DNA from 4 places in the Brenneria populi genome. Region 2 is predicted to be linked to each of the others. Evidence: predicted binding sites of a transcription regulator. Region 2 holds the regulator's gene; each other region holds the start of a gene.

Region 1 (7,301 bases), 480 kb from region 2:
TCGCCCGGATGTGCTGGCCAAATTCACCACCCGTATTCGCGCGGATAAATCCCGCTACCCCTATTTGCTCTCCAACGGCAACCGTATCGCCCAGGGCGATCTGGACGATGGGCGTCACTGGATCGAATGGCAGGATCCTTTCCCGAAGCCCTGTTATCTGTTTGCGCTGGTCGCTGGCGATTTTGACGTATTGCAGGATCGCTTTACCACGCGTTCCGGCCGTGACGTCGCGCTGGAGCTCTACGTCGACCGCGGCAATCTGGATCGCGCCGGTTGGGCCATGACGTCATTGAAAAACGCCATGAAGTGGGATGAGACCCGCTTTGGGTTGGAGTATGACCTCGATATTTACATGATTGTCGCGGTGGACTTCTTCAATATGGGCGCCATGGAAAATAAAGGCTTGAACGTCTTTAACTCCAAATATGTGCTGGCGAAAGCGGAGACCGCGACGGATAAAGATTATCTGAACATCGAAGCGGTGATCGGGCACGAATATTTCCATAACTGGACCGGCAACCGCGTGACCTGTCGCGACTGGTTCCAGCTTAGCCTGAAAGAGGGGCTGACGGTTTTCCGCGATCAGGAATTCAGTTCGGATCTGGGATCGCGCCCGGTGAATCGTATTGATAATGTCCGGGTAATGCGCGGGGCGCAGTTTGCCGAAGACGCCAGCCCGATGTCGCATCCGATACGCCCCGATCAGGTTATAGAAATGAATAACTTCTATACGCTGACCGTGTATGAAAAGGGCGCGGAAGTGATCCGCATGATGCACACCTTATTGGGCGAGGAGAAATTCCAGGCAGGCATGCGCCTTTATTTCCAACGTCATGACGGCAGCGCCGCTACCTGCGACGATTTCGTGCAGGCGATGGAGGATGCTTCCGGCGTGGATCTCTCTCTGTTCCGCCGCTGGTACAGCCAGTCGGGAACGCCGGTGCTGACGGTGCGTGACGACTATGACGCGCAGTCCCAGCAATATACACTGGCGGTCAGCCAAACGACGCCGGTCGGTGCCGATAAGCAGGCGAAACAGCCGCTGCATATTCCGCTGGATATCGAGCTGTACGATCTGCAAGGGCAGGCGATTGCGTTGCAGAGAAACGGCGTCGCGCTGTCTGCGGTTTTAAACGTCACCGAAGCGGAACAAACCTTTATTTTTGATCGGGTGCCGTGTCAGCCGGTTCCTTCTTTATTACGCGAGTTCTCCGCGCCGGTAAAACTGAATTACGCCTGGAGCGACGATCAACTGACGTTTCTAATGCGTCACGCCAGCAACGCGTTCTCGCGTTGGGACGCGGCCCAGAGCCTGCTGGCGAACTATATTCGCCTGAATGTGGCGCGTTACCAGCAGAAACAGTCGCTTTCGCTGCCGATGCATGTGGTCGATGCTTTCCGCGGGATCTTGCTGGACGAGAAGCTGGATCCCATGCTGGCGTCGCAGATCCTGACGCTGCCGAGTGAAAATGAGATCGCCGAACTGTTCGAGGAGATCGATCCCGTCGCCATCGCCGCCGTGCGCGACGGCCTGGTGCGGGCGATGGCGAAAGAGATGGCGGATGAGTGGCTGGCGGTCTATCGCAACAATCGGCTGCCGCGCTATCGCATCGCGCATGAGGATATCGGTAAACGCGCGTTGCGCAATGTTTGCCTCTACTATCTGGCGTTTGGCGATGAGGGGCAGGCCGATAGGCTGGTGGCCGAGCAATATCGCCAGGCTGATAACATGACCGACTCGCTGGCGGCGCTCTCCGCGGCGGTGAGCGCGCAGCTGCCGGCGCGCGATGCGCTGCTGAGCGGCTTCGACGATCGCTGGCACCAGGACGGGTTAGTGATGGATAAATGGTTTGCCCTGCAGGCGACCAGCCCGGCGGCCGACGTGCTTGAGCGGGTGCGGGAGCTTCTACAGCATCGTTCGTTCAGCCTGAATAACCCCAACCGCCTGCGTTCGCTGATCGGCGCTTTCACCGCCTCCAACCCCGCGGCGTTTCATGCGGAGGATGGCAGCGGCTACCGTTTCCTGACGGAGGCGCTGACCGATCTCAATACGCGCAACCCGCAGGTCGCCGCGCGCCTGATCGAGCCGTTAATCCGCCTGAAACGCTATGACGCCAAGCGCCAGGCCCTGATGCGGCAGGCGCTGGAACAGCTGAAAACGCTGGATAATCTGTCCGGCGATCTGTTTGAGAAAATCGGCAAAGCGTTACAGGATTAAAGTCGGCGTTTGACGGCAAAACCTGAAACTCCGTCGTCCCCGCAGTCAGCAGGCGGGGACCTGCTTTTTCAGACGGCACGGCGTTGCCGGAGATCAGCGCCTGCGCGGGGATGGCGGGAAGGCGGCGGGCATGCCGATATTCAGACAATCGTTTTACTTTCCCGCTTGATGGAATTACCATTCCCGCCCAAAGAGTATTCTGACTTTATTTATTTACGATTGGGATCTCAGGAGACGATATGTTCTATCCCGTTATCAGGAAAGCCTTATTTCAGTTCGATCCAGAACGCGCGCACGAACTGACCTTCCAACAATTACGCCGAATTAGCCATACCCCCTTTGAATTTCTCGTCCGTCAGTCTGTTCCCACCAAGCCCGTCACCTGCATGGGATTATCATTTAAAAACCCGCTTGGCTTGGCCGCCGGTCTTGATAAAGACGGCGACTGTATCGATGCGCTGGGCGCCATGGGGTTTGGCTTTATTGAAGTGGGCACCGTCACGCCGCGTCCGCAGCCGGGAAATGATAAGCCGAGGTTGTTCCGTATTGTTGAAGCGGAAGGATTGATTAACCGGATGGGATTTAATAACCAGGGCGTCGATTATCTGGTTGAGAATGTAAAAAAATCACATTTTGGCGGCGTATTAGGGATTAATATCGGTAAAAATAAAGATACGCCGGTCGAGCAGGGTAAAGAAGATTATCTGATCTGTATGGATAAGATCTATGCCCATGCGGGGTATATCGCTATCAATATATCTTCGCCCAATACGCCGGGACTGCGCAATCTGCAATATGGCGAAGCGCTGGACGATCTTTTACTGTCGGTCAAGAATAAACAGGCGGAATTAAATGAGAAATATCAGAAATATGTTCCGGTCGCGGTAAAGATCGCGCCGGATCTTTCTGAGGCGGAATTGATCCAGATAGCGGACAGTTTAGTTCGCCATAATATTGACGGCGTCATCGCCACTAATACCACGCTGGATAGAACCCTGGTTCAGGGATTAAATCATTGCGGGCAGACCGGGGGATTAAGCGGCCGTCCTTTACAGCTGCAGAGTACGGAAATTATCCGCCGCTTATCTCAGGAGTTAGCCGGCCGTCTGCCGATTATCGGCGTCGGCGGCATTGATTCTTTGATTGCCGCGCGCGAAAAAATCGACGCCGGCGCGACGCTGATTCAGATATATTCCGGCTTTATTTTCCGCGGACCGGGTCTGATTAAAGATATCGTTACGCATATTTAATCATTTCGCTGATTCATTTATCTCCGGGGGTTTATTTATTCCCCCGGTTAGTCTATATTTTATCCGTTTTCGTGCATAAATTTATCAACACCTGCCGGGTTTTTATTGCAGCATTTTGCAATCAGCCGTTTCCGATATTGGTGTAATCGACAGTAAGAAACGAAGGGTAGAATAATATGAAATTAAAACCTGACGATAATTGGCGCTGGTACTTTGATTCCGAACACGATCGGCTGATGCTGGATCTTGCCAACGGTATGTTATTCCGTTCCCGCTTTCCGTCTAAAATGCTAACGCCGGATGCTTTTAATGAGTGTGCATTTTGCGTCGAAGACGCGGCGCTGTTTTTTACCTATAATGAAAAATGCCAGCAAATGGCATTAAGCCGAGATCTTCAGGGCGAATTAATATTGAATGCGCTGGTCGCCTGCCGTTTTCTTAAGCCGCTGATGCCCAAAAGCTGGCACTTCGTGCAGCAGCCCTCTGCAAATATGTTTGCGCCGCAAACGGGGGATATCGTTCAGGCGCAGTTGACCGAGAATCATGACAAAGCCTATTTTCTGGTCGCCGAAGCGGGCGATAAGGCCAGCCTGTGTCTGCTGGCTCAGGAACAACTTACGCTTAACGCTAAAAAGATGATTCTCGGGGATGCGATAAAAATCATGCACGACAGGCTGTTGCCCGCCGCCGTCCGGGATGCCGACAGTCAGGGCGCATCGCCTTTTCACTATGCCAAAGTGGTTTAGCCCTTGGCGTCGCAAAGATTACCGCAGGCTGATATCGCTTTGCGGAATACAGCTGCAGGCGAGGATTTCGCCGTTTTTACCGATCGCGTTCTTCTTCAGCGCTGAAACCTGACCGCTGACCAGCGTCAGCTTGCAGCAGCCGCATACCCCGGCGCGGCAGGAATACGGAATTCTTATTCCCTGTTGTTCCAGCTGTTCCAGCAGAATTTGCTGATTGTTTCCCGGCAGGCTTTTCCCCTGATAATCAATGGTTACCGCCTGTTCGCTGCGGCGTGGCGCGGCAACGCGTTCCTCCGTCTCGCCTGCGCCGTAGAGTCTGGGGGGTTTGGTCGCCAGCACCTCCAGCGTATCGCCGACCCGAATAATGCCGGTATTACGGGCTATCAGGTTCTGTCCGAAATCAACATCGCCGTTCTCAGCGGTGCGGAAAGATTGTAATGTCGTCAGCGGTTCAGCCGTGGGGTGCTTTCTGCCGCGTTCAATACTGACCGTGGTCAGTACGCAGCGGCTACAGGGTTTAACCACATCGAAAATCACCTCTCCGATGCGAATGGTCTGCCAGCCGTCTTCCGCAAACGCCTCCGCGCCCGCGATCGCCAGATTAGGGCGAAACTGCTCCAGCTTGATACCCGCCGGACAGCGTTGGCGCAGCGCCTGAAAAGAGGCTTCATTGATCAATAAAAAAGGGTAGCCGTCGGCAAAAGAGAGCGGCACCTCGGGATGTTTTTTTACCCGTCGGGACGGCTCATGACCCACCCAACGCAGCTGCACCTGACGCTTGAAATAGCGGCTCAGCCAATTATTGATGACATCGGGGGCGGTTTGCGCGCTAAAGTGATTGCCCCAGACTTCGGTCGGCTGCGGCGTACTGATGAAGTCCGTAAAGCGGACGCTGGCCGTTTGTCCGTCAGGCGCTGCAATAAACAGGCCGTCCGGCAGCAGCGCCGGGGTAAATAACACCATTTGGGGATACTGGCGAGCGGTAATAAAGGTGCCGTCAGTTTCTGTAATCATAAAAGCGCGATCGTGCGCCAGGCCGCTTGCAGACACCATGGCATGGGACAACTGCAGCCCGCGCATGGATTTTACCGGATGAATATAAAGCCGCGTTACGCCAATCACTACCTGTTCCTTGATGGAGTAAAACGGCAACTTTATGACAAGCGTCGCGGATTAGCTATAATGCGCCTCAATTTTCTTTATTGGTGATATCGACGATATGAATGCTCTGTTTGCCAGCACGGCCCGTGGTTTGGAGGAATTATTAAAAAGTGAGCTTGAAGCGCTGGGCGCTCAGGCCTGTGCCGTGGTGCAAGGCGGAGTGCATTTTCAGGGCGACAATCGCCTGCTGTATCAAAGCCTGCTGTGGAGCCGGCTGGCGTCGCGTATTTTGCTGCCGCTGAACGAATTCAAGGTGCATAGCGATCTGGATTTATATCTGGGCGCGCAGGCGATTGACTGGCCGGCGATTTTCAGCGTGGATAAAACCTTTGCCGTACATTTTACCGGTACCAATGAAGATATCCGCAACAGTCAGTACGGCGCGCTGAAAGTGAAAGATGCGATCGTCGATAGCTTCAGCCGCAAAACGGGGCAGCGTCCCGACGTGGCCAAACAGCGGCCCGATATCCGCATCAATGTTTTTTTACAGCGCGATACCGCCAGCCTGTCCTTGGATCTCAGCGGAGAAGGGTTGCATCAGCGCGGCTATCGCGATCGGGCCGGGCTGGCGCCGTTGAAAGAAAATCTGGCTGCGGCGATCGTCTTGCGTTCGGGATGGCGCAAAGAGACGCCGATGGTCGATCCCATGTGCGGCTCCGGCACCTTGCTGATTGAGGCCGCGATGATCGCCGCCGACTGCGCTCCCGGCCTACATCGCACGCATTGGGGATTTAACGCCTGGCTGCGGCACGATGCGCCGCTGTGGCGCGAAGTGAGCGCGGAAGCGCAGCAGCGCGCCCGTCAGGGATTGCGGGATACCGCCGCCCGTTTCTTCGGTTCGGATAACGATGGCCGAGTGATAGAGATCGCCCGGGCCAATGCCCTTCGCGCCGGCGTCGGCGAATTAATCGCCTTCAGCGTAAAAGATGCCGCGCAGCTGCAAAACCCGCTGCCGCAAGGGCCGCAGGGCGCGATAGTCAGCAACCCGCCGTATGGCGAACGTCTGGAGAGCGAGCCGGCGCTGATTGCGCTGCATAATGTGTTGGGACGCAGGCTGAAAAGCGAGTTCGGCGGCTGGCAGTTGTCGCTGTTCAGCGCCTCGCCGGAACTGCTCGGTTGTCTGCAATTGCGCGCCGAGCGTCAGTTCAAAGCCAAAAACGGCCCGCTGGACTGCGTGCAGAAAAATTACCGGCTGGCGGAGAATCAAGAACCCGGCGCAGGGCGGATGGCGGAGGATTTCGCCAACCGGCTGCGTAAAAACAGGCGAAAACTGGATAAGTGGGCGCGTCAGCAGGGGCTCGAATGCTACCGTCTGTATGATGCCGATCTGCCTGAATACAATGTGGCGGTCGACCGCTACGCCAGTTGGGTGGTGGTGCAAGAGTACGCGCCGCCGAAAACCATCGACGCGCAGAAAGCGCGTCAGCGTTTGTTCGACGTTATCAACGCCACGTTAAGCGTGCTGGAGCTGCCGTCGAATCGCCTGATTCTAAAGACGCGCGAGCGCCAGAAAGGCAAAAGCCAATATGAAAAACTGGCGCAGAAAGGCGAATTTTTTCTGGTGGAAGAGTATAACGCCAGGCTGTGGGTCAATCTGACGGACTATCTGGATACCGGCTTGTTTCTCGATCACCGCATCGCCCGTAAAATGCTGGGCGAAATGAGCCGGGGCAAAGATTTTCTCAATTTGTTCGCCTATACCGGCAGCGCCAGCGTGCACGCCGGTCTGGGCGGAGCGCGCAGCACCACCACCGTGGATATGTCGCGCACCTATCTGGAATGGGCGGAGAAGAACCTGCGCGCCAACGGTTTGACCGGACGCCAACACCGGTTGATCCACGCGGACTGCCTGTCGTGGCTGCATAACGCCAATGAACAGTTTGACGTGATTTTCATCGATCCCCCGACGTTTTCCAACTCCAAACG
Region 2 (7,301 bases):
GGAACGCGCCGGCGCAGGCGTTGAGGTAGTAGCTGAACATACGGCGGAAGCGTGCGGAATAACGCTCGGAAAGCTCAGGCCAGTGCTGCTGGAAGCGTTCGAACCAGGCCATCAGCGTGCGATCATAGTCGGCGCCGAAATTATGCCAGTCTTCCATCACCATATAGGGCTCGCTGGCGCGCGCGACATGCTGAACGGAGGGGATACAGCCGTTGGGGAAAATGTATTTGTTAATCCAGGGATCAACTTCCGAGTCGGTTTTTTGGGCGCCGATGGTGTGCAGTAAAAACAGGCCGTCGGGCTTAAGGTTCTTATTGACGATACGAAAATAGGTATCGTAATTCTTGGGGCCGACATGCTCAAACATGCCGACGGAAACGACCCGGTCAAACTGCAAATCCAAATCGCGGTAGTCCTGCAATAAAATCGTAACGTCCAGATCCCGACAGCGCTGCTGGGCCAATTTTTGCTGCTCTTTGGAGATGGTTACGCCTACGACGGAGACGCCATAGCGACGGGCGGCGAATTCGGACAATCCCCCCCAGCCGCAGCCGATATCCAATAGCTTCATCCCCGGCTTCAGCTGGAGCTTTTCGCAGATCATTTGCAGCTTGTCCTCCTGCGCCTGTTCAAGCGTGGCGGCCTGTTTCCAGTAGCCGCAAGAGTATTGCATGTAAGGGTCCAGCATTAGCGTAAAGAGGTCGTTGCCTAAATCATAATGCTCTTTGCCGACGATCCAGGCGCGTCTTTTCGACTGCAGATTAATCGCCCTTGCGGCGATGACGCGCACAATGTCTTTCAGATGGTGGGGGACCTTTTTATCCAGACCGGCGCGCAGTATGCGATGAAAGAATATATCCAGCCTGTCGCATTCCCACCATCCGTCCATATAGCTTTCGCCCAATCCCAGAGAGCCTTCACGCAATACGCGTTTAAAAAAATCGGGATTTTTTACCTTAATATCAAAAGGGCGGGAGCCGTTGATTTTGATATCGGCCGTGTCCAGCATTTCACGAACAATTTGAAACCAGGAGTCGCCACGGCTTCCTACTCCTTCTACGTCCTCTACACACGATGAACTCATAATTTCTCCCTACCTTGCTGCTCACGGTGAAAAACGGCAAGGAAAGCATAGACAATTTTTTACCCAATATCGGCATCGGTGGGTATCACCCATCGTCTACCCTCTGAATAACAAGAGGAAAATGAAGAGAAAAAGCCGGTACGCAAATACGTAGGGGCACTCATCCTTAAAATAAATACGCACATCCGATATGCGCTCGCACTATACCCTTCATACTTCGAGCCGCAGGCGCGTTGATGAAGAGTCGTTTATCTGAACAAGCTCATCGGGCGCACCCCTGCCGCTTTCCTGCGTTCGACATCTGTTGGGTATCAAGGATAGTGAATAAAAGAGATAAAAATGCTTGTTGTCGTTGAACCGCTAATTAGTTTATGACTGCTTCAGCCAGGGTACAAGTATAAATTGGCTGAAGCAGAGTAGGGGCATATGGCTTTGGCAGGGGATAAAACCGCGTGCGTTCTCAGGAATAGCGGCGATAATCGCGGAACGGGCCGTCGGCGACGGAACGGCGCTCGATTAGCGTAGGGTGAACCTCGATGACCTGTGCCTCTTCGCGTTTGCTGGTGATACGGTCTAAAAGCATCGACAGGGCGGACTGTCCCAGGCGTTCTTTCGGCTGGTGAATAGTGGTCAGCGCCGGAGTGAAAAAGCGGGCGTGGCGCACATTGTCGTAGCCGATGACTGATATATCCTGAGGAACGCGCAGCCCTAACTCATCCGCCGCGCAGATTGCGCCCATCGCCATAATATCTCCGCCGCAGAAAACGGCCGTGGGGCGATGTTTCTGCGCCAGAATTTGCTGCATCGCTTTATAGCCGGATTCGGGCTCGAAATCGCCTTGCACGATCCATTCATCATGAATCTGAATCTCGGCGTCTTTCAGCGCTTTTAAAAAGCCGAGATAGCGTCCGCTGCCGGTATTCCGCTCCAGGGTACCGTGAATGGCGCCGATCTCCCGGTGACCGCGTTCGATAAGATAACGCCCCGCCATATAGCCGCCTTCAAAAGCGTTATCAATAATGGTATCGGTAAAATCGCTGTGGGCTTCGCCCCAATCCATCACCACCATCGGAATACTGCGGTAGTCTTCCAGCATGGCGAGTAATTTAGGCGGGTATTCGGCGCACATCACCAGCAGGCCGTCGACGCGCTTTTGCGCCAGCATCGAGAGATAGGCGCGCTGCTTATCGATGTCGTTATGCGAATTGCACAAAATCATCGTGTAGCCTTTGGCATAGCAGCCGTTTTCCACGGCTTCGATGATCTCCGCAAAGTAGGGCGCTTCGCTGGAGGTCGCCAGCAGGCCGATGGACTTGGTGTTATTCACCTTAAGGCTGCGCGCCACGGCGCTGGGGGAGTAGTGTAATTCTTTAATGGCGGCCCTGACGGCCGCTTTGGTTTCTTCGGCGACGAAACGTGTTTTATTTATCACGTGCGATACGGTTGTGGTCGAAACGCCCGCGCGCTTCGCCACATCTTTGATCGTTGCCATGTAACAATGACTCCTAACCGACTCGTTATGGTCGTATGTATATAGTTAATCGTTTGCCTGCGTTTAACGTTCTCTTTCTATGTAAAAAAACAGAATTTCACAGGGAGAATGCCGAATGTTGTACCTGAAGGGGCAAGGCTGACTTTTTCAACCAATACGCGGCGTGTCGTCAAACAGCGAATTTTGTCCGATCTGACACGAAAGTGAAAGCGGTAATTTATCTATTAGTGATACGCCGGTACGAGTTTTTTTAGTCGGGCTATGAAACAATTGCTATTGTTATATAAGACCTGCTTTCGCCCGCCATAAAGTTCCGGCGTTAAAGTCGGTTAATATTTTTTCTGTTCATTTTTGTAACAAAGGAGATGCCGATGGATGCCGATCTGAAAATTTCTCTGCTGGCCACCGTTGGTGCGTTGGTGCTTATTATTGCGTTCAGCTTCGTCGCGGTATTGAATTAATCGCTATCGAGCCGCCTTGCGTTTTACTCTCGCTATATGCTTCGGGCGCGTTTTAAACGGTAAAACGCGCCCGAATATTTTGCGATGCGGCCCGCTGCTTAGCGAATGGTCTGCGGCGTGACGACGCGCCGCGCGCCGACATAGTGATCCTGCCAGTAATCCTCGTTCAATTTACTGATGCGGATATCGGAGCCCGTCCGCGGCGACTGAATGAACTTTCCGTTACCCACATAGACGCCAACGTGATCGGCGGCGCCGCGGTTATTGATGCGGAAGAAAACCAAATCGCCGCTTTCCAGTTCGCTCTTTTTGATCGGCGCGGCGTCGCGCAAATGGTACATCTCATTCGCCGTGCGCGGGATGGGGATTTTCACCACGTCTTTGTATGCGTAATAGACCAGTCCGCTGCAGTCGAATCCGGTGAAGGGCGATGAGCCGCCCCAATGATAGGGTTTGCCCACTTGTCCCATCAGCTTATTCATCGCGGTCAATTTGGCGTGCTGATAGCGTTTTTTATGCGCTTCGCTCAGGGTTAGCTCTTTTTCCGCCGCGCCTTTTAGGCCGCTTTTTACTTTGGCGCGCGAGGAGGAGGCGTAACGCGCTTCATTTTTTAAATGTAACGCCTTGAGGTTTTTCTTAATCAGCGCCGGCGTGTCGTTTTTCATTTTCGAACGGGGTGATTCCTGCTTATGCCCGGCGAGGTGAATGACTTTAATTTTATTATTCGTCGCGCCGTTGGCCTTGGCGCTATCCGTCGCTTTGCTTTTTGTTTTTACCGGCGCGGGCGATTTCTGACCGTTTTTCTTCGCCTGCTTATTTTTTCTATGCTCGCCGTCGCTGCTCACGCTGGCTTTGCGCGGCGGCGAATTCGGCGTATGAGGCGCCGCCTGCGCCACATTCAGGAATAGGTTACTGAAAAACAATATAAAAAAGGTAATAAACAAGCGCATGATAGCCGTGGTCGTTCGTCGTTATTAACTCACTGAGTCCGCACAGTATTCCCGAAAACGGCATGATAAAAAAGTGGGCGCGGCCTCTTTATTTATACAGAATAGTGAAAAAAAGTTAATGGCGGTTTTTTTATGACCATTTACCCCCGCTGGGCGGGCGGCGCGGCGGCGGGGTAAACGGATACCCACACAAAAAATGGCGTTTTTTTGTGGTCTCCGCCGTCGGTACAATATCGCCGAGTGGATGGCCCTGTAGCGGCACATCTGATAAATGCTCGTGGTTAATGCACGTGACGTTAGCCATCTTAAAGGTTTAAGGAAGCAAGAGAATGACGACAACGACAATTGAAAAAATTCAGCGTCAGATCGCTGAAAACCCGATCCTGCTGTATATGAAAGGCTCACCTAAATTGCCGAGCTGCGGATTTTCCGCTCAGGCGGTACAGGCGTTGTCTGCTTGCGGCGAACGTTTTGCCTATGTCGATATCCTGCAAAATCCGGATATTCGCGCCGAGCTGCCTAAATACGCCAACTGGCCGACATTTCCCCAACTGTGGGTCGACGGCGAGCTGGTCGGCGGCTGCGATATCGTTATTGAAATGTATCAGCGCGGCGAACTGCAGCAATTGATTAAGGAAACGGCGGAAAAATATAAACCCCAGCAGGAAGGGCAGGAGTAATTCGGCGCGCAGCGGATAGCGCAAAAAGGGGGGACGAAAGTCACCCCCTCAGACCGTTGACAAAGTCAGATGTTAGGGGAAACACGGGGGGAGGTTCCCGCTTACGACGCTTCACCCCCGTGGTCGCCCCGTGTATCTCGATCTGACAGCCGGGTTTGTCAGCAAACGCCTTTTTTTGACCGCTCGCCCTGCGGACCGCCGCGGCGCGACGCAAAAGCGTTATTGCGCGCGTTGGGCGCTTCGGTTCAGTCTGCTGCGGATGTTTTCTCTAATTGATTTTCATCCAAAGCGATGGGCCAGCCGCCCATCCGCTTCCAACGGTTAACCAGCTCGCAAAAGAGCAGCGCCGTCTGGTTGGTATCGTAGAGCGCGGAGTGCGCCTGACCGGAGTCGAAATCGATACCGGCGGTGATACAGGCCTTGGCGAGGACGGTTTGGCCCAATACTAGCCCGCTTAGGGCGGCGGTATCAAAAGTGGCGAAAGGATGGAAAGGATTGCGCTTTAGACTGCAGCGTTCGGCCGCGGCCATCATAAAGCTGTGATCGAAGGTTGCGTTATGCGCCACGATGATGGCCCGGTTGCATCCTTGTTCTTTCAGGCCTTTGCGCACCACTTTGAAAATTTCATGCAGCGCTTCATATTCGCTAACCGCGCCGCGTAGCGGATTGCCGGGATCAATGCCGTTAAACGCCAGCGCGGCGGGCTCCAGTATGGCGCCTGCGAACGGTTCAATGTGAAAATGCAAGGTTTCATCCGGCTGCAACCAACCATCCGCGTCCATTTTCAATGTTATTGCCGCAACCTCCAGTAAAGCATCGGTTTTAGCATTAAACCCGGCGGTTTCAACGTCTATCACAACCGGGTAAAACCCACGGAAACGAGCGCTCAGGGCGTTCAGGTCATTTTTATCAGCCATTAGTCTCTTAATCTATAAGCAAAATGCAGCGCGCATTATGGCAAATTTTGACGGGAGATGCAGTAAGCGAAGAAAGCGCGGCGTTTGATGAACCGACGCTCGCCGCCTTCCTTCTGATTATTGGGTTAACGATAGCAATCAGGCAACCCAAGGGCGGGTTAATGGCCCAGCCCCTGACCGGACTGTGATTTTTCAATCAGCTCGATTTTATAACCGTCCGGATCTTCGATGAATGCGATGACGGTGGTGCCGCCTTTTACCGGCCCTGCCTCGCGGGTTACTTTCCCTCCCGCCGCGCGAATGCTGGCGCAGGTGGCGGCGACATCTTCGACCGCCAGCGCGATATGGCCGTACGCATTGCCCAAATCGTAGCTCTCGACGCCCCAGTTATAGGTTAATTCTATGACGGCTCCTTCGCTTTCTTCGGTATAACCGACGAAAGCCAGAGTATATTTATATTCGGTATTTTCGCTGGTACGCAGCAGACGCATACCCAATACGTTGGTATAAAAATCGATAGAGCGTTGTAAATTACCAACACGCAGCATGGTGTGAAGTAGGCGCATAATGTCAATTCCTCATTGGCTACTGCGGCTAACCGCAAACGGGGTGAAAGAAGATGCCGGCAGCGCGGAATTATATACCCAAAGTAATGCGAGTTGCAGGACAAAAACGCCGAACGCGTTTTTGAACGGCGCCTGCGGCGGCCTCACCGGGGCGAGCGCCATGGATGGCGCGAGTAACAAAGCCAACGCACCCGCGGCTTAAAGTATAAAGGGCATAACGTCGCAATTATAACCAGTTCAGGTTATCGGCCCGGCCGAAGCGCCATGTTTTACTGGCGATGGCGCTTAAGCGTAAGCAGGTTTGGCGTGAGAGGGATTAAAAAACAGACAGTTTTATGGGAAGATAGGGGTATGAGGCAGGAGAATCATCTGAAATTATAGCGATTACCTGATATTTTCGTCGTTAACCTTAGCAAAGGCTTGCCAGCGAGGACGAACAAGGCTTCAATAAATGGGGTAAACGGAGGCATTGTGCCCGAGCAACTTGAACTCTTTACTGTTCCTAATCCATGTCGCGGCGTGTGTCAGGCTGACGAGCGCGGTTTTTGCCGCGGGTGTTTTCGCAGCCGCAGTGAGCGCTTTGCCTGGGGGCAGATGAGCGATGCGCAGAAACAGGATGTGCTGCGTTTGTGCGGACAAAGAATGAAGCGCCAGCAACGCGTGGCGAAGACAACGCAACCGGCGGAATCTCGACAGGCGAATTTATTTTAACGCCAGCTGAATGCTTACTGAATAAAATAAGTATAAGATCATTTTTAAAAACATTTAATTTGGTAGAATCTTTTCTTCAAAAGAATAAAAGATATTTTTTCTACCGTTATAAATCAGAATTGATTGCAATCCAGGGATATAACTTAGCATGCTAATTATAAGGAGAGTTTATGGAATTGCCGTTAGGATCTGATTTAGCTCGTTTAGTGCGCGTCTGGCGTGCCTTGATTGATCATCGGTTAAAACCGTTAGAATTGACGCAAACGCACTGGGTGACGCTACATAACATTTATCACCTCCCTCCGGGACAGTCGCAAATTCAACTGGCTAAAGCGATAGGAATTGAGCAGCCGTCGCTGGTTCGCACCTTAGATCAGCTGGAAGAAAAGGGATTGATTACCCGACACGTATGCTCGCACGACAGGCGCGCAAAGCGCATA
Region 3 (7,301 bases), 440 kb from region 2:
AGCCCGCCGGCGCTGCCGCCCATGGCAAATATTTTTTGTCGCTCGCCGTAGCCTTTTTCCGCCAGCGCGGTTGAGATATCGATAAAATCGGTGAACGAATGCATTTTGTTCAGTAGTCGTCCGTCGTCATACCACTGCTGCCCCAATTCGCCGCCGCCGCGAATATGGGCCAGGGCGAAGACAAAACCCCGGTCCAGCAGGCTCAGACGGCTCACGCTAAAATCCGGCTCCATGCTGCTGCCATAGGCGCCATAACCATATACCAGTATAGGATTCCGTCCCGGCTGGAAATGTTCGCGGTGATACACCAGGGAAACCGGAACTTCAATGCCGTCCCGGGCGGTGATCCACAGACGCTCGCTGCAATAGTTATCCGAAGTGAAGTTCCGCACTTCGGCCTGCTTGAGCAACTGCTGCCGGCCGGTATCCATATTCAGCTCGTAAAGTGAACTTGGCGTGGTCATTGAAGCATAGCCGTAACGCAGCAGTGCGGTTTCCGGCGTCGGATTATAGGACAGCCAGGTGACATAACTGGGGTCATGGAAAGTGATATTTTTCTCTTCCCGCGTCTGCCAGTGGATTTGCCGCAGACGGGTTAACCCGCGCTCCCGCTCTTCCAGCACCAGCCAGTCGCGAAACAGTTCAAAACTTTCCAGCACCCGATGCTCCTGCGGCGCAACCAGCGTTTCCAGCTCCGCTTCCCCCGCCGTCCGCGTGCGGTACAGGCCAAAGTTTTTCCCCTCCCGGTTGGAGCGCAGATAAAACGCGTCCCGATAGTGGTCCACGTCATACTCATGATCCTTACGCCGGCCGATAAACGCCAGCGGCGCCGCGTCATCCTTCGCCGCATCGATCAGCAACACTTCCGTACTGGTAGTGCTGCTGAGATAAATCGTGATATAGCGTTCCGAGGTTGTTTTCCCCAGGCTGACGTAATAGGCATCGTCCCGCTCTTCATACACCAGTTCGTCGTCCGCTGGCTCGCAGCCCAGACGATGGCGATAAACCTGGTACGGCAACAGCGTTTGCGGATGTTTGCGCACGTAATAGAGAATGCGGGAATCGGCCGCCCATTCCGCCCCGGAAGAGACCTTTTCGATAACATCAGGCAGCCACTCGCCGCTCTTAAGATCGCGAAAACGGATGTCATACTGCCGGCGCGAGAGAAAATCTTCCGATAACGCCAAAATTTGATTATCAGGGCTGACCTCCAGCGCCCCCAAACTATAGAACTCGTGATTTTCCGCCCGTTGATTGCCGTCCAGCAGCGTCTCCCACTCATCCGTCGCGGACTCGGGCTGACGCCGGTAAATGGGATATTCCTTACCCGGGTCATAACGACTCTGATAGCGGTAACCCTTTCTGACGTAGGGAACCGACATATCCTCCGACGGTATTCGGGCGACCATTTCATGATAGAGCGACTGCTTCAGGCCGTCATAGGGCGCCATCACCGCGCCGCTATAGTCATTCTCCTCGCGGAGATAGGCCAATATATCCGGGTCGGCCCGCTCATCGTCGCGCAGCCAATAGTAGTTATCGATGCGGGTATCGTTATGAATAGTCAAAGGATGGGGTCTTTTTGCTGCTTGCGGTGGGGTCATGGTGGTCCTTCTGTTGTTAAGTCGCGCCGATGGATCTAATGCCGATCGTTTAAGTATCGAGATACACGGGGCGACCACCGGGGTGAGGCACCCCTACGGGAAGCTCCCCCGGTGTTTCCCCTAAAAATGGGCTTAAGTGAACAGCATTGCGCCTATGGATCAGGGATAAAAGCTGCTGAAATCTAGAGTGGCACGATTACCCGATTATGCCAAGCGACGGGGAAACATTACCGGTGCGCATTGGCGCGGGCGCGATCTCCCGTCTCCGCCCCGGATGCGCGCGCAAACGTTTTCGTTTATACTGCGCCGGTTTTTCACTACCAGATCAGGATAGCATTATGTCAACGATTGGAACCGCCCTGCGTCCCGACGCCACGCGCGTGATGTTGCTGGGCTCCGGCGAATTAGGCAAAGAAGTGGCGATTGAGTGCCAGCGGTTGGGTCTTGAGGTTATCGCGGTCGATCGCTATGCCGACGCGCCGGCCATGCAGGTTGCGCATCGCAGCCACGTCATTAACATGCTGGACGCCGAGGCGCTGAAGGCGTTGGTCGAGGCGGAACGCCCTGACTATATCGTGCCGGAAATTGAAGCGCTGGCCACCGATATGCTGGTTCAGCTCGAACAACAGGGGAACCGCGTCGTCCCCTGCGCGCAGGCAACCCGGCTGACGATGAATCGTGAAGGGATTCGCCGTCTGGCCGCCGAAACCCTGGGCGTTCCCACCTCTAGCTACCGCTTTGCCGACAGCGAGGCTGGCTTTCGTCAAGCCGTCGCGGACATCGGTTATCCCTGTATCGTAAAACCGGTGATGAGCTCATCCGGCAAAGGACAAAGCCTGATCCGCGAACCCCGGCAGTTGGAGAAAGCTTGGCAATATGCTCAGCAAGGCGGACGGGCCGGCGGTGGGCGGGTTATCGTTGAAGGTTTGGTTAATTTCGATTTTGAAATCACGCTGCTGACCGTTCATGCGGTGGATGGCATCCACTTCTGCGCCCCGATAGGGCATCGTCAGGAGGACGGCGATTATCGCGAATCCTGGCAGCCGCAGCAGATGAGCGCGCAGGCGCTGACGCGGGCGCGGGCAATAGCCGGCGAGGTGGTTAAGGCGCTGGGCGGCTACGGGTTATTTGGCGTTGAACTGTTCGTATGCGGCGACGAGGTGATCTTCAGCGAAGTTTCTCCGCGCCCGCATGATACCGGCATGGTGACGATGATCTCTCAGAATCTGTCAGAATTCGCGCTGCATGTACGCGCATTTCTAGGGCTGCCCATCGGCGCCATTCGTCAATACGACGGCGCCGCCGCATCCGCGGTGATTCTCCCCGAGCTGGAAAGCCGGAACGTTCGCTATCAGGGGCTGGAAAACGCGCTACTGCCCTTTACGCAGATTCGTCTGTTCGGCAAGCCGGAAATCGGCGGTAAACGCCGTATGGGCGTGGCGCTGGCCGCCGCGCCCACCGTTGACGAAGCCGTGGAGCTGGCGAAAAAGGCCGCGTCCGCCGTCAAGGTCAGCGGATAGTTTTTAGCGGGAGAGTAAAAAGCCGCCCATAAAACATAGGCGGCTTCAGCAAGGCAAAACGTTACGCCTGCGCGCCCGCGACCGCTTCACGCGCCAGTTGGGTAATACGCGCATAGTCGCCGCTTTCCAGCGCGTCGTTCGGCACCAGCCAGGAGCCGCCGACGCACAGTACGCTTTTCAGCGCCAGATAATCGCGGTAGTTTTTCGGCGAAATGCCGCCGGTCGGGCAGAAACGAATCTGGGCGAACGGGCCGGCGATCGCCTGCAGCGCTTTCACGCCGCCGTTGGCCTCGGCCGGGAAGAACTTAAACTCGCGCAGACCATAATCCATGCCCAGCATCAGTTCGGATACGGTGCTGATGCCCGGAATCAGCGGAATGCTGCCGGCCGTCGCCGCCTTCAGCAGCGGCTCGGTTAGCCCCGGGCTGATGGCGAACTGCGCGCCGGCTGCGGTTACGTCGGCCAGCTGCTGCGGGTTGGTCACCGTACCGGCGCCGACAATCGCTTCGGGAACTTCTTTGGCGATGGCGCGAATAGCCTCTACGGCGCAATCGGTGCGCAGAGTCAGCTCCAGAACGCGGACGCCGCCGGCGACCAGGGCTTTCGCCATCGGCACCGCATGCTCCGGTTTGTTGACCACAATCACCGGAACGACGGGACCCGCCGTCAAAATTTGTTCCGCGCTGGTTTTCCAGTTTTTCATCAAAAGTTATCTCCAGTCATGCCACCAGGCAATCATTAATCATCTGGCGCGCCCCTGCCACAGGGATCTGCATGAACTGCAGACGTCCGACCGCACCGTTAGCCATACATAAAACCGCAATTACCCTATGCGTCATCACGCCGACGCTATTCAAATTCATTCCAGGAACGACCGTCGCGGGTGATCATCGCCACCGATGCCACCGGCCCCCAGCTACCGGCCTGGTAGGGCTTCGGCGCGTCGTTATCCATGGACCATGCGTCCATAATCGAATCCACCCACTTCCAGGCTTCTTCAACCTCATCCCGGCGCACGAACAGCGCCTGGATCCCGCGCATGGTTTCCAGCAGCAGACGTTCATAGGCGTCGGCCAGGTGCTGCTGATTAAATGTTTCCGAGAAGCTCAAATCCAGCTTCACCGTTTGCAAACGGTGCTTATGCTCCAGTCCGGGGATCTTATTCAGGATCTGAATTTCGACGCCTTCATCCGGCTGTAAGCGAATAATCAGTTTATTCTGCGGGAGCTGCTGATAAGAGTCGCGAAACAGATTCAGCGCGGGATTTTTAAAGTACACCACGACTTCAGAGCATTTAGTCGGCAGGCGTTTACCGGTGCGCAGATAAAAAGGCACGCCGGACCAGCGCCAGTCGTCGATATCAACCCGAATGGCGACGAACGTTTCGGTGTCGCTGGTCTTATTGGCGCCCTCTTCCTCCAGGTAGCCGGGGACTTTGTTCCCCTGAACAAAGCCGGAGGTATACTGACCCCGCACCGTCGTTTCATGCACGTTGTTGCGATCGATACGGCGTAATGAGCGCAGCACTTTGACTTTTTCGTCGCGAATACGGTCGGTGGTCAGATCGGAAGGCGGCGACATGGCGATCATGGTCAGAATCTGCAACAGGTGATTCTGAATCATATCGCGCATCTGGCCCGCTTTATCAAAATAGCCCCAACGCCCTTCAATCCCGACCTCTTCCGCAACCGTGATTTGCACATGATCTATCGTGCGGTTGTCCCAGTTGGCGGAGAACAGAGAGTTGGCGAAACGCAGCGCCAATAGGTTCAGCACCGTCTCTTTACCCAGGTAATGGTCAATGCGGTAAACCTGGCACTCATTAAAATACTCGGCCACCCGATCGTTAATCGCCCGGGAAGAGGCCAGATCCGTACCCAGCGGCTTCTCCATCACCACGCGAGACGGCTCTTTGTTCAGCCCGGCGGCGCCCAGCCCGCGGCAAATCGCGCCGAAGGTGCTGGGCGGCATGGCGAAATAGTTGATCGTGGTGCGATTTTCCTGGTCGAGCATATCGCCCAACTTGCCAAAGCCTTGGGTATCTTCCACATCAAGATTGCAGAAATCCAACCGGCTGCTTAACGTGTCCCACAACGCTTCATCAATCGGCTCTTTCATAAAGGTATCCAGCGCTTCGCGGATAACGCGGGTGTATGCCGCTTTATTCCAATCGGCTCGCCCTACGCCGATGATCCGCGTGTCTGGATGAATATGGCCTGCTTTTTCCAGTTGATACAGTGAAGGCAGCAATTTACGGCGCGCCAAATCGCCCTTAGCGCCGAAAATAACCAGGTCGCACGCCTGGGCTGTTGAAGTTACCGCCATGTTTATCTCCTCGTTGCGGGATTTTGTAATTTTATTACAAGCGTAATGTACTCTTTTTGACGCCGGCCAGTAAACCCGGTAAAAAGCGCAAACATCATCTTGATGGCTTACCGGCGCAGGCGAAAAAACCGGCCTGTCGCCAGGAATCACGCGCGCGTCGCATTCCCTGGAAGAGAAATTTTTTACCGTTTCTGACAGCGGATTACCTTTCTGAAAGTTAGACACATGTCATGTTCTGGTAAAAAAAGCGCGCGACTTCCGGCTTCGCCCTCTGCCAACCGTCGCCAGGTCGGTGTATATTTTCACAAAATCCGTATCGTGTGCGCCTTTGACTGCAATCGGAAAAACTGACATGGCCCTTTTTATATGAATATGCTGGAAAAAATTCAGAACCACCTGGAACTGCTAAGCAAGTCGGAAAGAAAGGTCGCCGAAGTTATTCTGAGCGCGCCGCAAACGGCCATCCATTCCAGCATCGCGACCCTGGCCAAAATGGCCGCAGTCAGCGAGCCTACCGTCAACCGCTTCTGCCGGCGGTTGGAAACCAAAGGCTTTCCCGATTTTAAACTGCGTCTAGCGCAGAGCCTGGCGAACGGCACACCTTATGTGAATCGTAACGTCGAAGAAGATGATAATGTCGACGCCTATACCAGCAAAATCTTTGAATCGACGATGGCGGGACTCGAGCATGTGAAATCCCGTCTCGATATCGCCGCCGTTAACCGGGCCGTGGATGTGCTGACGCAAGCGAAAAAAATCTCTTTCTTCGGCTTCGGCGCGTCGGCCGCCGTAGCGCATGACGCCATGAACAAGTTTTTCCGCTTCAATATCCCGGTGGTTTATTTCGACGATATCGTGATGCAGCGCATGAGCTGTATGAATTCCGCCGACGGCGATGTCGTCGTGCTCATTTCTCATACCGGCAGAACTAAAAGCCTGGTTGAAATGGCTCGCCTGGCGCGTGAGAATGATGCGACGGTGATTGCGATAACGTCCGAGGGCACGCCCCTCGCTCGCGAATCTTCTCTGGTGCTGCTCGTCGATGTGCCGGAAGATACCGATGTTTATATGCCAATGGTATCCCGTATCGCGCAGCTTACGCTGATTGACGTGCTGGCTACCGGTTTCACGCTGCGGCGCGGAGCAAAATTCAGGGATAACTTGAAGCGAGTCAAAGAAGCGTTGCGAGAATCGCGTTTTGATAAAGAGGAACCGTTTATTAACCCCCTCAATGAGTTCGTTAACCGCGGTTCCTTTTAAAGCGTCATTGCTATTTGACGCAATACACTTACACCATACGCCAGGTTCAATACGGAATTCGGGTAACCCAGATGAAATAGTTTCGTTGTAAAGTTACATTTCATCGCGTTATCCGACATTAATCGAAACACTACTGCTTCACAAGTCAACGGAGTTATACATGTCCAGACGGCTCAGAAGAACCAAAATCGTCACTACCCTGGGGCCAGCCACCGATCGCGATAATAATCTGGAAAAGATTATCGCCGCAGGCGCGAACGTAGTACGCCTGAACTTTTCTCACGGCACCGCGGAAGATCACCAGCTGCGCGCCAATAAAGTTCGCGAAATCGCCGCCAGACTAGGTTGCCACGTCGCTATTCTCGGGGATTTACAGGGTCCAAAAATTCGCGTATCTACCTTCAAGGAAGGTAAAATTTTCCTGAACATCGGCGATAAATTCCTGCTGGATGCGAACCTGCCCAAAGGCGAAGGCGATAAAGAAAAAGTCGGTATTGATTACAAAGGCCTCCCCGCCGACGTTGTCGCCGGCGATATTCTGCTGCTGGATGACGGCCGCGTGCAGCTGAAGGTCCTGCGGGTCGAAGGCATG
Region 4 (7,301 bases), on a different contig from region 2:
ACGACGCGGCGCGCCGGATTGCCCGGCTCAAGCAGCGCCAGCGTATAAAGCATGCGGCTTTCGCCCAGAATAATGCGCTGCGGCGAATCCGGGATTTCCACCTGCCGGCCGAGAATATCGGTAACGTTTTTAGCCGCGGAGAAGGCGCTGAGGAGTGATAAAAAAAAGAATATGGCGACGCGCATGATGAATTCTGCAAAAAAACGATGGCAAAAGATAATCGTTGTTATTCTTATTTTCAACGCTCAATAAGTGGGGATAATGCTTACAGAAGATAAATTAAATTACATATCAATATGTTATTTTCTTTAAGTAAGTAATTAAATGGAGGGGGAACGCGGCGGCGAGGGAAAAAACTGCGGAGTGTTTTGAGATATCAGGCCGGCGGCACCGTTGTGAATATCCTGGATGACGTCATCGCCATCCAGGGGAAGCGATCGTGAAAACGGGTGAAGATTATTCGGCGGCATAACCCTGGGAAGGCACGCGCACGCCATCCAGCCAGGCCTCATTTTCCCGCATCCGTAAGCGGCCGGAGAGGAACCAGTTGACCACCAGGGGATAAATGGCGTGCTCCTGCACATGAACGCGCTGCTTCAGGCTTTCTTCGCTATCATCGGAGAATACCGGCACTCTGGCCTGCAGGATTAGCGGGCCGCCGTCCAGCTTATCCGTGACAAAATGCACCGACGCGCCGTGCACGGCGTCGCCGTTTTTCAATGCCTGACGATGGGTGTGCAGCCCGGGGTATTTCGGCAGCAGGGACGGGTGGATATTGAGTATGTTGCCGGCGAACCGCGCGACAAATTCGGGGCTGAGAATCCGCATATAGCCCGCCAGCACGATAAGCTCTGGTTCATACTGGAGAATTTCCTGCGCCATGGCCGCATCATAAGCGGCGCGATCGGCGAAGTCCGCCGGGCTGACGACATGCGTCGGTATATCCGCTTCTTGCGCAATCTGTAGGCCGTAGGCCTCGGGATTGTCGCTAAATACTGCCGCTATCTTTCCTTTGATGCGATCGCGCTTGCAGGCGTCTATCAACGCCTGCAGGTTGCTTCCTTGACCCGATATCAGAATAACGAAGTTTTTCATCAGCTAATGACCACTGCATCTCCGGCGTCGGCCTGCTTAATCACGCCGATTTTCCATGCCGTTTCGCCGCTGTCGTTTAACAGGGCGACGGCCTGGTCCGCCTGCTCGGCGGGCAGGGCGATGACCATGCCGACGCCGCAGTTGAAGGTGCGGTACATTTCATGGCGGCTGACGTTGCCCGCCTGCTGCAGCCAGTTGAATACCGCCGGCCACTGCCAGCTCGCTTCGTCGATGGCGGCCTGCATGCCTTGCGGCAGTACGCGCGGAATGTTTTCCCAGAAGCCGCCGCCCGTCAGGTGGCAAATGGCGTGGACGTCGATTTTTTCAATCAGCGACAGAATCGATTTAACGTAGATTTTCGTCGGCGCCAGCAGATGGTCCGCCAGCGGCTTGTCTTCCAGCATGAGGGTGGCCGGATCGGCTTTGCTGACTTCCAGAATTTTGCGCACCAGAGAGTAGCCGTTCGAGTGCGGGCCGCTGGAGGCGAGCGCGATCAGCGTATCGCCCGGCTGCACTTTGCTGCCGTCGATGATTTCGGATTTCTCAACCACGCCCACGCAGAAACCGGCGACGTCATAATCTTCGCCGTGATACATACCCGGCATTTCCGCCGTTTCGCCGCCGACCAGCGCGCAGCCGGACTGTTTACAGCCCTCGGCGATGCCCGCGATCACGCTGGCGGCCGTATCGACATCCAGTTTGCCCGTGGCGTAGTAATCGAGGAAGAATAGGGGTTCCGCCCCTTGCACCACCAGATCGTTAACGCACATGGCGACCAGATCGATGCCGATGGTGTCATGGCGCTTGAGGTCCATCGCCAGACGCAGCTTGGTGCCGACTCCGTCAGTGCCCGAAACCAGGATCGGTTCGCGGTATTTTTGCGGTAAGGCGCATAAGGCGCCGAAACCACCCAGGCCGCCCATAACTTCCGGGCGACGGGTTTGCTTCACTACACCTTTGATACGATCCACCAATGCGTTACCCGCATCAATATCCACGCCTGCGTCTTTATAGCTGAGAGAGGTTTTGTCGGTCACTACGGAGTCCCCACGGAGGTTACAATTTGTGGTTAAAAACAGTTGTCGGTAAAAAAGGAGCGCGCTAATTCTACCAGCGCGAGCAAACGTTTGCGAGCGATGAGTCGCCGGGCCGCCATTTTTCCTCATCGGCGCAATTTCCTTCAGCGCTTGATCTGGATCAGGCTTAATCGTATGTCGTTCGGTCAAAAAAGCGGTATAATCCGGCGATTTTTTTATGGCGCCCACCCCGCGGGCCGTCGCTTCTTGACGTTGAAAAACGCTCCCGGCGTTTTTTTATGACGGGTTATATCCCGCCGGCCGCCGCAAGCGGAGTTTAAAACGCATGACGTTTTTTTGACCGTCCACTGTCTAGGGAGAATAATGATGAAGATCGTCGAGGTGAAACACCCGCTCGTCAAACATAAACTCGGCCTGATGCGTGAAAACGATATTAGCACCAAACGCTTTCGCGAGCTGGCTTCCGAAGTGGGAAGTTTATTGACCTATGAAGCAACGGCCGGTTTGGAAACGGAAAAAGTGACCATCGATGGCTGGTGCGGGCCGGTTGAAGTCGATCAAATCAAAGGCAAGAAAATCACCGTCGTACCTATTCTGCGCGCCGGGTTAGGGATGATGGAAGGGGTGCTGGAAAACGTTCCCAGCGCCCGCATTAGCGTGGTGGGCATCTATCGTAATGAAGAGACGCTGGAGCCCGTGCCCTATTTTCAGAAACTCGTTTCCAATATAGATGAACGCATGGCGCTGGTGGTTGACCCGATGCTGGCGACCGGCGGATCGATGATCGCCACGATCGACCTACTGAAAAAAGCCGGCTGTCAGAGCATCAAGGTGCTGGTGCTGGTTGCCGCGCCGGAAGGGATCGCCGCGCTGGAAAAAGCGCATCCGGATGTCGAGCTTTACACCGCGGCGATTGACAAGGGGCTTAATGAGCATGGCTATATCATGCCGGGGCTTGGCGACGCCGGCGATAAGATATTCGGCACCAAATAACCGCCAGGCCGGCTTAGTGAGTTTGCTGACAAACTTCGTTTCCCTCCGTCATCCCCGCGCAGGCGGGGAGCTGTTCTTCAGATAATGCGTTGATATCAGAAAGATTCCTGCCTACGCAGGCATGACGAATTTGGCGGTGGGCGGTAAGTGACCACTTTATCAGCAGTCTGGGTCGACGTAATTCGTCGGCTTTTTTATGGCGGTCGTCGCTTGGCGACGTTTAAAAACGCTCCGGGCGTTTTTTTTATGGCGGATTATATCTGTCCGCCATCTTTGGCGCCGGCGTTTGCCCGCCGGGCGTAAATAGCAGTTTTCCAGAAATAGCCACGTTACAGAGGATACAAAGATGACTCGTCGCGCCATCGGGGTTAGTGAACGTCCGCCGTTGTTGAAAACCATTCCGCTGAGTTTCCAACATCTGTTTGCGATGTTCGGCGCCACCGTTTTAGTCCCCATTCTGTTTAAGATTAACCCGGCCACGGTGTTGCTGTTCAACGGCGTCGGCACCTTGATCTATCTATTTATCTGTAAAGGAAAAATTCCGGCCTACCTGGGGTCCAGCTTTGCCTTTATTTCGCCGGTGCTGCTGCTGTTGCCGTTGGGATATGAAGTGGCGCTGGGGGGATTTATCGTCTGCGGCCTGGTGTTCTGTCTGGTGGCGCTGATCGCCAAGAAAGCGGGAACGGGATGGCTGGACGTGCTGTTCCCGCCGGCGGCGATGGGCGCGATCGTCGCCGTTATCGGTCTGGAACTGGCCGGCGTGGCTGCCGGAATGGCCGGTTTGCTGCCTGCCGACGGCGCCTCCGTCGATAGCAACGCGGTGATCATTTCTCTGACGACGCTGGCGGTGACCATTCTGGGCTCGGTGCTGTTTCGCGGCTTTCTGGCGATTATTCCGATTCTGATCGGCGTGCTGGCCGGTTATGCGCTCTCATTCGCCATGGGCGTCGTCGATCTGACGCCGATCGCACAGGCGCACTGGTTCGCCTTGCCGACGTTCTATACCCCGCGTTTCGAATGGTTCGCCATTCTGACCATTCTGCCGGCGGCGCTGGTGGTGATCGCCGAACACGTCGGGCATTTGGTCGTCACCGCCAATATCGTGAAGAAAGACCTGATGCGTGAACCGGGCCTGCATCGCTCCCTGTTTGCCAACGGCCTGTCCACCGTACTCTCCGGTTTCTTCGGCTCCACGCCGAATACCACCTACGGCGAAAATATCGGCGTGCTGGCGCTGACCAAGGTCTATAGCACCTGGGTGATTGGCGGCGCGGCGATCCTCGCCATCCTACTGTCCTGCGTCGGCAAACTGGCGGCGGCGATTCAGGCCGTGCCGGTTCCGGTAATGGGCGGGGTATCGCTGTTGCTGTACGGGGTGATCGGCGCTTCGGGTATCCGCGTGCTGATTGAGTCCAAGGTGGATTACAATAAGGCGCAAAACCTGATTCTGACCTCGGTTATTCTGATTATCGGCGTGAGCGGCGCGAAGGTGCATATAGGCGCGGCCGAACTGAAGGGGATGGCGCTGGCGACGGTCGTGGGGATCGGCATGAGCCTGTTGTTCAAGCTGATTAGCCTGTTTCGCGGCGAAGAGGTGATTCTCGACGCGCCTGAAACCGAGAAGTCGGCCTCGCGCTGAGAGCGGGTATCGGCGACCCGGTGGGCGGAGTCACCAAGCCGGCTATAGGACGGAATACGGCCGCGGCCGCATCTTATCGCCGCGTAGGGGCGCCGCACGCGCGGGCTCAACAGGGCCCGCTTTCTGTGATAAACTCGATTCGTTTTCCTGCCTGTCTTGCTTGAGGTGATTCTGAACACGCCGGCACAGCTTTCATTGCCACTGTATTTACCTGACGACGAAACCTTCTCCAGTTTCTATCCGGGAGAGAACGCGTCCCTTCTTGCCGCGATTACCGCCGCTCTGCATCAGGAGCACGGCAGCTATATTTACTTCTGGTCGCGGGAAGGGGGAGGGCGCAGCCACCTGCTGCACGCGGCATGCGCCGATTTGTCCCATCGCGGCCAGGCGGTCGGCTACGTGCCGCTGGATAAACGCGCCTATTTCGTGCCCGACGTGCTGGAGGGCATGGAGCACCTGGCGCTGGTGTGCATCGACAATATTGAGTCGATCGCCGGCGACGAAGCCTGGGAAATGGCGGTGTTCAATCTCTATAACCGTATTCAGGAAACCGGGCGCGCCCGCCTGTTGATTACCGGCGATCGTCCTCCCCGGCAGCTTAATCTGCATTTGCCCGATCTCGCTTCCCGGCTGGACTGGGGGCAGATCTATAAACTTCAGCCATTGTCGGATGAAGAGAAGGGGGAGGCGTTGCAGCTGCGGGCGAAACTGCGCGGTTTCGAACTGCCGGAAGATGTCAGCCGCTTTCTGCTGAAACGGCTGGATCGTGAAATGCGCACGCTTTTCATGACGCTGGATCAGCTCGATCGCGCCTCCATCACCGCCCAGCGTAAACTGACCATTCCGTTTGTAAAAGAGATCCTCGGGCTGTAGTCCCGCGATTTCCCGTGGTTTACAGGATTTCCAATACCTGTTCCGGCGGACGGCCGATGCGCGCCTGGTTGCCGGCCGTCACGATGGGACGTTCGATCAGCTTTGGATGTTCCGTCATCGCCTTAATAAGCTGCGCTTCGCTCAGATCGGCATCGGCAAGATTCAACTGGCGGTAGAGTTCTTCTTTGCGGCGCATCAGATCGCGTGCGCTGCTCAGCCCCAGCCGGTCAATCAGGCGGGCCAGCGTTTCGGCGTCGGGCGGCGTCTCCAGATATAGCACCACCTGGGGGGCGATGCCCTGCTGCTTCAGCAGCGCCAGCGTTGCGCGGCTTTTGGAGCAGCGCGGGTTATGGTAAATCGTGACGTTTTTAGTCATGCGCGTTTTCCTTTATTCCATCAGGATTTCTGATACTGACGAAAACGTTGTTGCAGCTGACGCAGCTGATCGATGCGGGCGTCGTAGCGCGCCTGTTCCAGACTGCCAAGCTTCACCAGCGAACTGGCGTTGCTCAGCAGACGGATCGACTGGTCGAGATTTCCGGTCAGCGCCAGGCTTTCCGCCCGGGCGGACAACTCTTCCGCGCGCGTCCCCTGCGCGGCGGCGGCCTGCGCCAGCAGGTCCCAGCCGTTAGGATCGTCGGCATGGGCGTAAGTGTAGCGGTAGAGGATTTTACTCGCGGCGGCGGGCTGTTTCCCTTCGATATAGGCGTTCGCCAGATTGAGCTGGAGCACCGGATTGGTTTGTACGCCCGCCGCCTTTTCCAGCCGGGCGATGGCCTGCGCCGCGCGCTGGCTCCCCAGGTCGATATCGGTCATAAGATCCAGAAACCAGGGGTTATTGGGCGCGCTATTCAGTAAGGGCTGTAATACGCGGCGGGCGTCATCGTATTTTTTGGCCTGATAAAAACGGATCGCCTCGCCGTACTTGGCCGCCAGCTGTTCGCGGACATTTCCCTTCGACCAGTCATGCAGTAAATCATCGCTTAGCGGCCGTTCCGCCGAACCGTACATGCCGAAAGTGCGCACCTTGGCGAACAGAAAATCCTGAGAAGATTGCACCGGCGAGGAGCGCATCTGATTGGCGCGGTTGCGCGCGTCGGAGAGGCGGCTTTCCGGCAGGGGGTGCGTCAGCAAAATTTCCGGCGGCTTGGAGGAATATCGCGACTGGTCGGCCAGCTTTTGCAGAAAATTCGGCATGGCCTGCGGGTCGAAGCCGGCGCGCTGCAACACCTGAATGCCGATGCGATCCGCCTCCTGTTCGTTGGCCTGCGTAAAGGTAATCAACCCCTGCTGGCTGCCGGCAATGGTTCCGCTCAGCGCCGCCATCCCCAGCTGCGGGTTAGCCATCGCCAGCAGAATGGAGCCCAGGGCGCCGACCCAGGTCAGCGGCGCGCTCTTCTGCTGCGACTCCATGGTGCGCGCCAGGTGGCGCTGGGTAACGTGCGAAATTTCATGCGCCAGTACGGACGCCAGTTCGCTTTCGCTGTCGGCATAGCGGAACAGCGCCGAGTGCAGAACGACGTTGCCGCCGAAAAAGGCGAAGGCGTTGATCTCGTCATTGCGGATCAGGAAAAAGTGAAAAGGCGTGCGTACCGAGTCGGCCTGCTTGACCAGCCGGTTGCCTAATTGGTTAATGTAGCCGGATAACAGCGGATCGTTAATCA

The links. The regulator PurR, encoded in region 2, represses purine synthesis genes. The targets are predictions, from matches to a motif close to CANGCAAACGTTTGCNTG.
Region 1: a site for PurR is predicted at 2,360-2,377, ahead of pyrD (quinone-dependent dihydroorotate dehydrogenase). Genes of this name have one in related genera too.
Region 3: a site for PurR is predicted at 1,884-1,901, ahead of purT (formate-dependent phosphoribosylglycinamide formyltransferase). Genes of this name have one in related genera too.
Region 4: a site for PurR is predicted at 2,212-2,229, ahead of purM (phosphoribosylformylglycinamidine cyclo-ligase). Genes of this name have one in related genera too.

What each region holds. Positions count from the first base shown of each region.
Region 1 is NZ_JAYWTM010000001.1:877,888-885,188, reverse strand. It holds gene pepN (aminopeptidase N) at 1-2,218, shown strand, start outside; gene pyrD (quinone-dependent dihydroorotate dehydrogenase) at 2,458-3,468, shown strand; gene VSX58_RS03995 (cell division protein ZapC) at 3,645-4,214, shown strand; gene VSX58_RS03990 (YcbX family protein) at 4,233-5,336, opposite strand; gene rlmKL (bifunctional 23S rRNA (guanine(2069)-N(7))-methyltransferase RlmK/23S rRNA (guanine(2445)-N(2))-methyltransferase RlmL) at 5,434-7,301, shown strand, end outside.
Region 2 is NZ_JAYWTM010000001.1:397,864-405,164, forward strand. It holds gene cfa (cyclopropane fatty acyl phospholipid synthase) at 1-1,084, opposite strand, end outside; gene purR (HTH-type transcriptional repressor PurR) at 1,545-2,576, opposite strand; gene cydH (cytochrome bd-I oxidase subunit CydH) at 2,948-3,037, shown strand; gene VSX58_RS01835 (C40 family peptidase) at 3,136-3,987, opposite strand; gene VSX58_RS01840 (Grx4 family monothiol glutaredoxin) at 4,317-4,667, shown strand; gene rnt (ribonuclease T) at 4,913-5,584, opposite strand; gene gloA (lactoylglutathione lyase) at 5,743-6,150, opposite strand; gene VSX58_RS01855 (DUF1289 domain-containing protein) at 6,622-6,861, shown strand; gene slyA (transcriptional regulator SlyA) at 7,032-7,301, shown strand, end outside.
Region 3 is NZ_JAYWTM010000001.1:834,785-842,085, forward strand. It holds gene VSX58_RS03785 (S9 family peptidase) at 1-1,604, opposite strand, end outside; gene purT (formate-dependent phosphoribosylglycinamide formyltransferase) at 1,943-3,124, shown strand; gene VSX58_RS03795 (bifunctional 4-hydroxy-2-oxoglutarate aldolase/2-dehydro-3-deoxy-phosphogluconate aldolase) at 3,186-3,827, opposite strand; gene zwf (glucose-6-phosphate dehydrogenase) at 3,974-5,449, opposite strand; gene VSX58_RS03805 (MurR/RpiR family transcriptional regulator) at 5,816-6,709, shown strand; gene pyk (pyruvate kinase) at 6,870-7,301, shown strand, end outside.
Region 4 is NZ_JAYWTM010000004.1:332,186-339,486, reverse strand. It holds gene VSX58_RS06415 (ABC transporter substrate-binding protein) at 1-185, opposite strand, end outside; gene purN (phosphoribosylglycinamide formyltransferase) at 457-1,095, opposite strand; gene purM (phosphoribosylformylglycinamidine cyclo-ligase) at 1,095-2,132, opposite strand; gene upp (uracil phosphoribosyltransferase) at 2,499-3,125, shown strand; gene uraA (uracil permease) at 3,472-4,764, shown strand; gene hda (DnaA inactivator Hda) at 4,930-5,637, shown strand; gene arsC (arsenate reductase (glutaredoxin)) at 5,657-6,013, opposite strand; gene bepA (beta-barrel assembly-enhancing protease) at 6,034-7,301, opposite strand, start outside.